Regions from separate parts of the Paenibacillus rhizolycopersici genome, predicted to be linked through region 2. Evidence: a T-box and tRNA genes for the amino acid it is inferred to sense, from the RefSeq annotation. Region 2 holds a T-box; the other holds one or more tRNA genes.
The links. The T-box of region 2 lies ahead of leuS (leucine--tRNA ligase). A T-box ahead of a tRNA ligase gene usually reads a tRNA of that ligase, here a tRNA-Leu.
Positions count from the first base shown of each region.

Region 1 (5,574 bases), on a different contig from region 2:
CCATGTTCTTCCAGTGCTTCTCGGTACTGTTCAGGCAGAAGATATAATCTACATTCGCAAAGCCAAGTGCCTTCAACTGAGGAACGAATTCTTCGTAATGGTTGAGGATATGATCGGCGCCAAGTTCCTTTGCCCATGCTGCCGATTCCGGACGGGAGGCGGTGCCGATCACCGTAAGCCCCGCATATTTGGCCAATTGGGTCGCGATCGAGCCAACGCCGCCAGCGGCCCCGATGATCAGAATCGTTTTCCCGGAGTTAGCGTCTTCGACGGAAGAAAGGCCCAGACGGTGGAACAATCCTTCCCAAGCGGTGATCGAAGTCAAGGGCAACGCTGCTGCCTGCGCAAAGTCCAGCGTGCTCGGCTTCAGGCCGACGATCCGCTCGTCAACGAGATGGAATTCACTATTTCCGCCCGGCCGCGTGATGCTCCCGGCATAATACACTTCATCTCCTGGTTTAAAAAGCGTGCAATCCGGTCCCGTCTGCTCAACAACGCCGGCCACGTCCCAACCGAGCACTCTTGGCTTGCTTTCCGTCCGGTTCTTTGGCCCCCGTACCTTCACATCTACCGGATTGACGGAGATCGCATGAACCCGGACTAGCAAGTCTTGGCCAGTTGGCGTAGGCTTCTCGATCTCCACATCCAGTAGGCTATCAGGATCATTGATGGGTAAATACTTGGTTAAACCGACTGCTTTCATCTTGTTTCCAGACATTCGATTTCCTCCTTTGGAATTCGTGGATCTTATGTCCGTAAGTATATCGTTATGGAAACCTTTCCGTAAGTACGCACATTCGTGTTATATAGTATCCTTTTTTATACTTATAAAGATTACTTTAAAGGAATAGAAATATACTCGCTGTATTCCGATCTCACCTGTTCGGGGTCCTTATCTTTCGATTCGATATAAAACTGCATGATCTCAAAAGCAGCTTCGAGCTGTCCCCGGTTCTCTTCCGAAGTGAACATACGTACACCCGGAGGCAGCAGTTCCGCACAGCCACTCGTACAAAAGGCGGTCAACTCCAGATCCAGCCCTCGGGAAACGTGAGCCACGAAAGCACCAACGAATTCATTCAGTACCACTCCGCAACCGCCTTGATGCCTCGCCAAAAAATCCGGCAAGCGGTCCGCATTGTCTGCCGTCAGTACGAAAACCGATTCTTCGTTGAGCTGAGCCGCGTCAACAATGGCCTTCACCGTACCCTTGTTAGCAAGTGTATCCAACACAAGAAAGGGCCGTCCACCTCGATCGGCCGTTTGCTCTCTCCATAACTCGAACGCTTGTCGATAATCTATCACGACCTTGTGAAACAAAGGATCATCGATATGGCTATCCAGCAGCACGATCGGTACCCCGATGCTGAAGTGGATCGAGATATCCCGGAACGTTTCCTTCTTCACGCCGGCCAACAGCACCCCGTCTACTTCCCGTTGACGGATGATTTCCGGAGTTGGCTTCTCAGCGTCCATCCCCAGGACGAGCAGGTGATAGCCTGCCTGTTTGCAGAGCTCGTCCATTCGTTCGGCCAGCATGCCGTAATATAGCTTCTTCCATAACCCGTCTTGCTCGCTGCGGCTGAAGAGCAAGGCCACCATACCGGACTTACCGCGGACAAGCGAACGTGCCGTTAGACTTGGGATATAATTCAGCTTGTCAGCGGCTTCGAGCACCCGGCAACGCGTCTCGTCCGTGATCTTCTGATTGTCCACCTTATTCAGAATATAGCTGACCGTCGCCACCGATACCTTCGCTTCACGGGCGATGTCTTTCATCGTCGTTTTTTTCACAGTAAGTCCTCCCACTCCTCTACGATGAACTGAAGGCGAACCGGCGTCGAGGTATTAAACCGTCTATTCGTATCTCTTCGTTCATGAAAACCAAAGCCCCTTGATACTTTCACATCAAATGCCAAATCTCTTGGCAGCAAAAAACATCCCTGATAAAAGCCGTCCCGAACTTTCGGAATTTCGAATCCTGCATGGATTCGAGCGTCTGTCGGAGTTGTCGGCGGAACGGTCACGCTGATTTCAACCCGCACGTCATCTGGCAATTCCGGGACGATCTCGAAGCTCGTCGATCCGGTAAGGTCACGATAACGTACCGCCACCTTGGCCTTCCCTTCGATTCGCGGAGTGACCCTGCCGTTAGAGTCAACCGTTAAAACCTCCGGACGATCCACCGTATAGTCGGCTGCCAGCAAATTCATTTGGAAGCCGGTGTCGTAAGTCACCTTCGGATTCAACTGCCCTTGGAGGCCCTGCAGCCCGATTGTCCCTCTAGCAGCCAATTGCAGGTTATGAGGACGTCCAATCTCGCCGAACAGATACAACAACGGGCAATGCAACCGCCCCGCCCAATCCGCCTGGGAATGGCCGGCCGTCTCATCGAGCAAGAACATCAGATCTTCCCCTGGCTTAAAGCCGACCTCAATCAGTTCGTCGACGAATGCCCGTACATGTCGGGGCATGATTAGCCCTTCCGCTCCGCCGACATCGACCCAAACCCGCAGCTCCGCCGGCTTAACCGGGAAGGAGTGATATAGTTTTTGCTCACGAAGCGGTTCCTGTTTGTTCGTATCGCCTCCTTGTTCATTCACTACTGTATGCACCAGGAATGGCGACATGATCGCCACCTGACCAAAGACATCCGGTCTGCGAAACGCGATATGATACGAGACAATTCCGCCCGCGGACGAACCGATTAATGCGGTATGCTCCCGATCCTTCAAAGTGAGAAATCTGCCGTCGATCATCGGTTTCAATTCCTCAATGAGAAACCGTTCGTACAGCTCACCCTTGCAGGATGCGTGGAACGCTTCGCTTACGCTCGGATGCTTGTGAAAATATTCGGATGCCCGTTGATCCGAAATCGAGGAGACGGCTACGATAATCACTTCTCTCATTTGGCCTTTCCTGCTTAGCCGATCTGCCGTCAGATGCATCTCCCACGAGCCTCCCATCCCATCCGATGCAAACATATGCTGTCCGTCCTGTGCATAAAGCACCGGATACCGGCGATTCATTGCTTCTTCATAAGAAGGAGGCAAATAGACGTAAATATCCCGTTTGTTGTTCAACAGCTTGGAGTAAACGTTGGAAAGTGTGATGATTTCGGCGCTCATTCGATAACCATCCTCCTATGGGTCAATACCACTTAATCGTTTAAGTTAAGTTGATATTAGTTCAGCCTTCAACTTTTGTCAACGAGATCCGCTACGTACAAAAAACAAAAAAGCTCTTCATTCGCCGTAGGCGAATCAAGAGCTTTCTATGGATAAATCGATGCGGTCGAGAGGACTCGAACCTCCACGGGGGGTTAGCCCACACGGACCTGAACCGTGCGCGTCTGCCAATTCCGCCACGACCGCAAAATGGTTATCGTGCAAAAATCATATTTTGCAGCGACAAGATAGATCATACCATGCGCTGCATAGAGAAGTCAATGTAAAACTTTCAAGATACACCCTTGATTAAAAACACGAGCCTGGGGTATGATAAGAACATAAGTTCGCATAAAGAGGTGTTGACCTATGGCCGTTCCCGGCATTAAGGAAGAGGAACTATCCCTCATTAAGAGCGCGTTACTGCTTGGTTTTTTGCAAAAAGTGTTTCAACGCGATGCCCGAATTCTCGAACAAAGCGGGCTGCTGAAGAGCCCCGAAGCTTACGTCGACCTCATCCGCGGCGGCGAACGTCGCGTTGCGCTTGTTCTATCGGAAATACACGGTAAATTCCGCGAGCGGAACATCGAAATCGAGCGGATCCACCAGGATGAGAACGGGATTCAGGCCGAATACCGCTGCCGAGGGTATCACGGGAAGATGCGGATATTGTGGGCTGGCCTACAAAGGGAGGTGTCCTCCCGGATGCGCGCATATTTGACTGGCAGTACCCCAGCGCCTAGCTCACCCCGGGAGCGAACAGACAAAAGGAACCTCAAGGCGCATCCGCTTCCTTAAGGTTCCCTTCTCCGGATAAATCTATTGAACTGGCGGGACGCTCAACGCTTCCTGCACCCGAGTGACGCCTTGGGATAACGCATTCCCGGCCAAGGCAGCCGAAGCGACGGCGACCGTCTCGAGAATCTCCGCATCGGTCGCCCCCTTGGACTTCGCCTCCTCGGCATGGTAGAACGTGCAAATTTCGTTGTTCGTCGAAAGCGCGACCCCAAGGGCAATCAACTGCTTCGTCTTGGCATCCAGTGTACCACTCGAGAGGCTTTCGCCGGTAAACGTATGGTACGCTTCGGTTACCTTCGGCAGGGCTTCCCCGAATCGGTTAATTTCGTCCTTGTAAGCTCGTATTTTCTCGCTGACCTGCGACATGCGAAACATCCTTTCCTAGCTATTGTACCCGCACTTATACGATGTCCCGCCCGGTCAAAAATATGCTTAATCCACCGGCGAAATCCGTGGCTCCTTCGCAGGCTGGTAAATGTAATTACGATCGAGCTTGACCACGTTGCGGTTCGGTTTGCGGACCAACACATGCGTGTCGTCCCAAGCCACTACAATCCCCCGCACGTCGTTCTCCGGAATACCGTCGCGTACGACGCGAACCTTTTCTCCGGACAGCCGGTATTGGTCCAATGTTTCGTCTGAAATCATACGAATACGTCCACCTCCTGGATTTCATTATACAATAGTTGGGGGTTAGGTCCATGATGAGCCTGCTCCGTGCAAAAAAAGCCCCGCCGGCGAACCAGCGGGACTTCGTGATGACTTATGGATGCCTAAAGCAACCGGTGCGGTACCGGATCTAGATCTGGCCGCATACGGAAACCGTACAGTTCCCTCTTATCGAGAAGCATGTTCTCGGCTGTCATTCGTTTCGAACCAGAAATCAAGCACTTTCGCCGACATGACTCTCTGTTCCAAATACCCTACCTGTTGCGGACTGAACTGTTCCTTCCAGGGCACATCAAGCTCTTGGCACAGCCCGGCTATCGTCAACAATTGCGACCATGCTACATAGCGTTTGTACCAGAAAAACTGAGGATGTTCAAGCATATAGGGATAAAGGTCATCAAACTCGGTATGTTTGCAATCCAGGGCACGTTCAAAAGTAACCTTCGCTTCGGACAATTTCGAAAGAAAAAACTCCGCGTCTACTGCCAGTTCTTTCCCCATTCTTTAAGCCTCCTCTCCCTAGTAATCCTCATTATAGCGAAAAAAAGGGGGCCTGCAAAGGATTAACCGAAATTTGGCTGGTTTTTCTTCATTCGTTTGTCCTAGTCAACGAACGTAATCCGGCCGCCTTCCAGAGATGCGATACGCGCCAGCGTTTCAAGCCGAATGCCTTGCTCGCGAATCGCTTGAGCGCCGGGTTGAAAGCATTTCTCGATGACGATTCCCGCTCCCACCAGTTCCGCGCCGGATCGGGCGATGATTCGGATCAATCCCCGAGCGGCGTCACCGTTGGCGATAATATCGTCGATAAACAGCACTCGATCCTTCTCCCCAAGGAAATCACGCGATACCAGAATATCCGTGACGATGCCTTTCGTAAACGAAGGCACCCGCTCGCAAAGCATGTCCGGCTCCGCAAGCAGCGTCTTCTTCCGCCGCG
Region 1 is NZ_JADCNN020000004.1:266,976-272,549, forward strand. Features, by position in the region: gene IM700_RS06640 (zinc-binding alcohol dehydrogenase family protein) at 1-718, opposite strand, end outside; gene IM700_RS06645 (LacI family DNA-binding transcriptional regulator) at 835-1,794, opposite strand; gene IM700_RS06650 (alpha/beta hydrolase) at 1,791-3,128, opposite strand; tRNA gene IM700_RS06655 (tRNA-Leu) at 3,290-3,374, opposite strand; gene IM700_RS06660 (YhjD family protein) at 3,537-3,965, shown strand; gene IM700_RS06665 (carboxymuconolactone decarboxylase family protein) at 3,987-4,331, opposite strand; gene IM700_RS06670 (hypothetical protein) at 4,398-4,613, opposite strand; gene IM700_RS06675 (hypothetical protein) at 4,803-5,135, opposite strand; gene xpt (xanthine phosphoribosyltransferase) at 5,237-5,574, opposite strand, start outside.
Region 1: it has a tRNA-Leu gene. The T-box ahead of leuS (leucine--tRNA ligase) is inferred to sense a tRNA for this amino acid. The anticodon was not compared.

Region 2 (5,574 bases):
AGCTGCGGTCCGGCTTTCGTCGCGTATATGCTGCAGCTTTGGGCGGAATCAGCCGCCGAACTGACGGGAATCGGTTATGCCGAGGCGATCGAGCTTGGCTCGGAAATGCTGCTTGGCACCGGCAAACTCCTGACCGAAGGCGGCCTAAGCCCGGAAGAGCTGATCGAGCGGGTTGCCGTTCCCGGCGGAGTAACCGCCGAAGGCATCGCTGTACTCGAATCCGGTCTGCGCGGTGTATTTACCCGCCTGATTGAAACGACGCACCGCAAATATGACGAGGATATCGGCAAGCTGCACGCGCTCTTTCACCCGGATAAACCGGAGATTTCTCCGCCATCAGCTAACCTAAGATCGGTGTGCCCGGAGAAGGAAGATCCCCTAACCGATGTCAAACCACCAGACGGATCAGGGGCAACCTCCATTTCCTGAACAAACCGTTCATCTCGCAGGTGAATGGAGCTATAGCTATCTATCCTACGACGATATTAACCAGTTTGCCCGGTACGGCAACGACTTTGCGAATCGTCTTCCCAGCCACGGCCTGCTGCACGCTCGGCAGGCTTAAGCTATGTTCCTGCATCGCTGCCTGATCCAAGTCCTTGGAAATTTTCGTGCGTTCGACGATTTTACCATTCACCTGCACCACGATTTCCACCTCGGCTTCAACGGTCCAAGCCTCGTCGTACGCTGGCCATGATTCATACGTAATCGTACCGGTATGGCCCAGCCGTTCCCAGAGTTCTTCCGCCAAATGCGGAGCCAGCGGGGACAGCAGCTGTACGAAGTTTTCCGCCGCCGCTTTCGGCACGGCATCTGTTTTGTAGGCCTCGTTGACGAAGATCATCAACTGACTGATCGCCGTGTTGAAACGCAGGTTCTCAAAATCCTCCGTCACTTTCTTGATCGTCTTGTGCCAGGTACGTTTAAATTCGTCGCTGCCCCCGTCCGTCGTAATTTTCGAATTCAGGCTGCCGTCCTCGGCGACGAACAGACGCCAAACACGGGACAAGAAGCGGTGAATGCCATCCACGCCGCTAGCGTTCCAAGGCTTGGTCGCTTCCAGCGGCCCCATGAACATTTCATAGACGCGCAGCGTGTCCGCTCCGTATTCGCCCACAATCTCGTCCGGATTGATGACGTTGCCGCGGGATTTACTCATTTTCTCGTTATTGGTGCCGAGAATCATCCCTTGGTTCACCAGCTTATGGAACGGTTCCTTGGTCGAGACGACGCCTAGATCGTACAGGACTTTGTGCCAGAACCGAGCGTAGAGCAGGTGAAGCACCGCATGCTCGGCCCCACCGATATACAGGTCAACCGGAAGCCATTCCTCCTGCTTCTCTTTCGAGCACAGCTCGTTGTCATTATGCGGATCGATATAGCGCAGGTAATACCAGCAGCTGCCGGCCCATTGCGGCATCGTGTTGGTCTCGCGGCGAGCCGGTTTACCGGTTTCCGGATCAACCGTGTTAACCCAGTCGGTGACGTTCGCGAGCGGCGACTCTCCAGTACCCGACGGTTTGATGGCGTCGACATCCGGCAGGACAAGCGGGAGCTGATCCTCCGGTACCGGCTTCATCGTGCCGTCCTCCAGATGCAGGATCGGGATCGGCTCCCCCCAATACCGCTGGCGGCTGAACAACCAGTCGCGCAATCGGTAAGTCACTTTGCCGCGGCCTTTGCCGTTCTCTTCGAGCCAGGTAATCATTTTCTTGATCCCTTCCTCTTTCCCCAGCCCGTTCAGGAAGCCGGAGTTCACATGTTCTCCTTCTCCCGTATAAGCTTCCTTCGCCAGATCGCCGCCTGCGACCACCTCAATGATCGGCAGATCAAATTGCTTGGCGAATTCGTAATCGCGCTCGTCATGCCCCGGTACTGCCATGATGGCACCCGTACCGTAACCTGCGAGCACGTAGTCGGCAATCCAGATCGGCAGCTTCGCGCCGTTCGCCGGATTGATCGCATAAGCGCCGGTGAATACCCCAGTTTTCTCCTTCGCCAAATCGGTGCGCTCCAAGTCGCTCTTGCGCGCTGCTTGGTCTTGGTAAGCCTGCACCGCTTCGCGCTGGGCATCCGTCGTGATGGTTTGGACCAATTCATGCTCCGGCGCTAACACCGCATAGGTGGCTCCAAACAGCGTGTCCGGGCGCGTCGTGAAGACCGTCAGAGAGTCATTCCGGCCTTCAATCTCGAATACGACCTCAGCCCCTTCGGATTTCCCGATCCAGTTGCGCTGCATATCCTTGATGCTTTCCGACCAGTCCAGCTCCTCAAGGTCTTCAAGCAGCCGCTCGGCGAATTCGGTAATCTTCAGCACCCATTGGCGCATCGGTTTGCGAATAACCGGATGACCGCCGCGCTCGCTCTTGCCGTCAATGACCTCTTCGTTCGCCAAGACCGTTCCCAGTGCCGGGCACCAGTTCACCGGAACTTCGGCTACATAGGCCAACCCTTTCTTATACAGCTGGATAAAAATCCATTGCGTCCATTTGTAATAATCCGGATCGGTCGTGCTGATCTCGCGGTCCCAATCGTAGGAGAAACCCAGCGACTTGATTTGGCGCCGGAAATTGTTGATATTCTTAACCGTAATGTCCCGCGGATGCTCGCCTGTATCAAGCGCATGTTGCTCCGCCGGCAGTCCGAAGGCATCCCAGCCCATCGGATGGAGTACGTTGTAACCGCGCATCCGTTTGAAGCGGGAGACGATATCCGTGGCCGTGTAACCTTCCGGATGGCCGACGTGAAGACCGGCCCCCGATGGATAAGGGAACATGTCAAGCGCATAAAACTTCGGTTTGCCCGACTCTTCCCGCGTTTTGAAAGTGTGATGCTGATCCCAGTAAGCCTGCCATTTCGGTTCGATGGCCTGGGCTCGGTAAACGTCATGGGGCACGTTGTGGTCCGCCATAATTCAAAATCCTCCTTGAAATACCAAATTAAGATGTGGGCCAAAAGTTGACTTTTTGAACTACCTTTAACAAAAAAACCTCCCGACCCGTAGCGTATAATCGCTAGGGACGAGAGGAAGTTTCCCGTGGTACCACCCTAGTTAGCATCGGACATGCTTTGTCCTAGCTCCCTTTGGACCCTTAACGCGGGCAAAACGATGATGATTTGCGCATCATAACTCCAAGGCGAGTTCGTCTGCATTCCCCAACCGGCTTGCACCAAACGCCGGCTCTCTGGATGGCGGAATTCAAATTACTATTCCTCTTCAAAGTTCCACAATATAGAATTGGATTATCAATCATTATATAAAATAATGCCACGGATCGTCAATGTCGGAACGATTGCCCTTCGTTCGCAATTTTTTCACCCGTAACCCTCTTTACAGTTTCGCTCAAGAGAGTATAATTTATTAATGTTTCCCCCATAAAAATAAGTACTACAACTGACGAGACGTGGCTCAGCTTGGTAGAGCGCTTGCTTCGGGAGCAAGAGGTCGCAGGTTCAAATCCTGTCGTCTCGATTCTTATTTTACGGTTTTGAATCAATAGACAACACCTATTGGATATTTAATCCAGAAGGGAGTTGTTTTTTTGTTGTTAAAATTATCTTTATTAAGAACTTCATCGGTGAACCAATCGCTGCTGTTTTTTCAACACGTCTTGCCCTCTCTTCATATCAGTCTATGAAAGAGGCGAGAAGAGTGCCCTAAAGTAAGGACGGAAGCCGCGTTGTCCACGTAGCTTCCGTCCCAATCCTCCGGACGACTAACTCAAGTAACGATTTCGGATAACCCCCATGTGATGAAGCTCGTGTCCTGCAATGCCGTAAGCGAGCGCACGCGCCGTAATGCTTACGTTGTTGGCTGTGCCCTTGCGGGACCATGCCTCCGTCGGTAACCCTCGCAGCAGTGTGATCGTCGATTGCCGTACGGCCCGGTAGTCTTCGGCCAATTGCGCCGTTGTCCAGCTTCCGAAAGGAGGAATGAACAATTCCTGATCGAAACCGGGCAGCGGCGTCTGATCCCCTCTTGCAAATTGGAGCAGGCGGTAGGTCATGACGCGTTCACTGTCTGCGATGTGGCCCACGACTTCTTTCAGCATCCATTTCCCCTCCGCATACCGATAGACGCTCTGGCTTTCGGTCAACGATGACAGTAGCTCAGTCATTTGCTTTTCCTGAGCGAGCAGAATGTCAATGATGTTGCCTTCCGGCACCAACCGGATATACGCGCCGGCGTCACCGGCGTATTCTTCTTCTGATGGTCTTTGGTTCATGCATAATCACCTTTCTATGAAGATATAGACATGTCTATTGAATTCGCGAAAGAATAGAACTTTCCTTCCAAAAATTGAGATTATGCAACTACTTTGTTGGTCGGCTGCCACGCTAAACTGCCCGTTCGTATAACACCCGCCGTCAGTCTAATGTAGTGTAGTGCTTAGGAAAATTTAATTGAGCCCATCACCCTCATTCGGATGCTTTTTATCCGCAAATTTTGTAGGTAATGGGCTTCTTTGTTTATCTATGCAAAAAACCTGCCGTTTCGACAGGTTGAATAATCATCAAATGTGCAGCGCCAAAAACATGGAGCGCCTCATTTCTCAATCGTCTTATTCCGCAGATATGAGCCATGCTCCTGAGTCCACGTCCACATCGCCTCAAAAATCGGTTGCAGCGCCTTCCCGCTCTCGGTAAGGTCATATTCGACATGCAGCGGTATGCCTGGGTAAAGAGTACGCGTGACGATTCCTTTTTCCTCTAACAGTCGCAAGCGATCTGTCAAAGTTTTCGGACTAATCGGTTGCAGTTTACGACGTAACTCGCCAAAACGTCGATTCCCGTTGAACAGTTCGAATAAGAGAAGAAGCATCCACTTGCCATCCAAGATTTCTAAGATAGGCTCAACAGTACCAGGGCATGATCGATCCATCACGTTTACCACTCCATAGTTCATTTTTTGAAACTATTGCACTTAAATGTAACTACTTTTCAAATGTAACACAGATCAATTAAGATGTGAAGCAAGGGCGGGAAAACATGTTGGGCATTTCGTTAGGAAGGAAGATCAACTTGATTAGACCGTTTGAATTAGACCCTGCAGAGACCCGTTCACCGACCGGTGGCTACCTTACCGCGGGTGTCAGCCGCTATCCGAACATGATCGAAACGAATATGAGGAGGAATAAGACAATGAAAACCATTCTATGGGCAACCTTAACCGCCAATGGAAATTATGCACAATCCGGCCCCGAAAATCCGCCGAGAAAAGAAGCGTTGGACGACTTCTTTACACACGCCAAAGCTGCAGGAAATTTCATTGTCGGGCGTCGGACCTTCGAAGGAATGCGAGGCAGCGGTGGACCAGGGCCTTTTGCCGATATCGATATCGTTGTTGTTTCTAAGAGCGCCACGGAAATACCGGGCGTAAAGGTTGTGAGATCGCCAGAGGAAGCCTTGGGTTAACTGCAGGAAAAGGGCAATCAGACCGCTCTTATTAGCGGCGGCGCTGATGTCCTCAATTCATTCCTGGGGCAAGGACTTGTAGACGAAGTAATTTTCAATGTAGCACCCATATTGGAAGGCAGAGGGTTAAATCTCTTAATCGACAAAGACAACTATCGA
Region 2 is NZ_JADCNN020000003.1:177,246-182,819, forward strand. Features, by position in the region: gene comER (late competence protein ComER) at 1-429, shown strand, start outside; gene leuS (leucine--tRNA ligase) at 470-2,911, opposite strand; T-box leader at 3,014-3,230, opposite strand; tRNA gene IM700_RS04640 (tRNA-Pro) at 3,399-3,472, shown strand; gene IM700_RS04645 (DinB family protein) at 3,717-4,226, opposite strand; gene IM700_RS04650 (winged helix-turn-helix transcriptional regulator) at 4,547-4,906, opposite strand; gene IM700_RS23065 (hypothetical protein) at 5,143-5,415, shown strand; gene IM700_RS23070 (dihydrofolate reductase family protein) at 5,416-5,574, shown strand, end outside.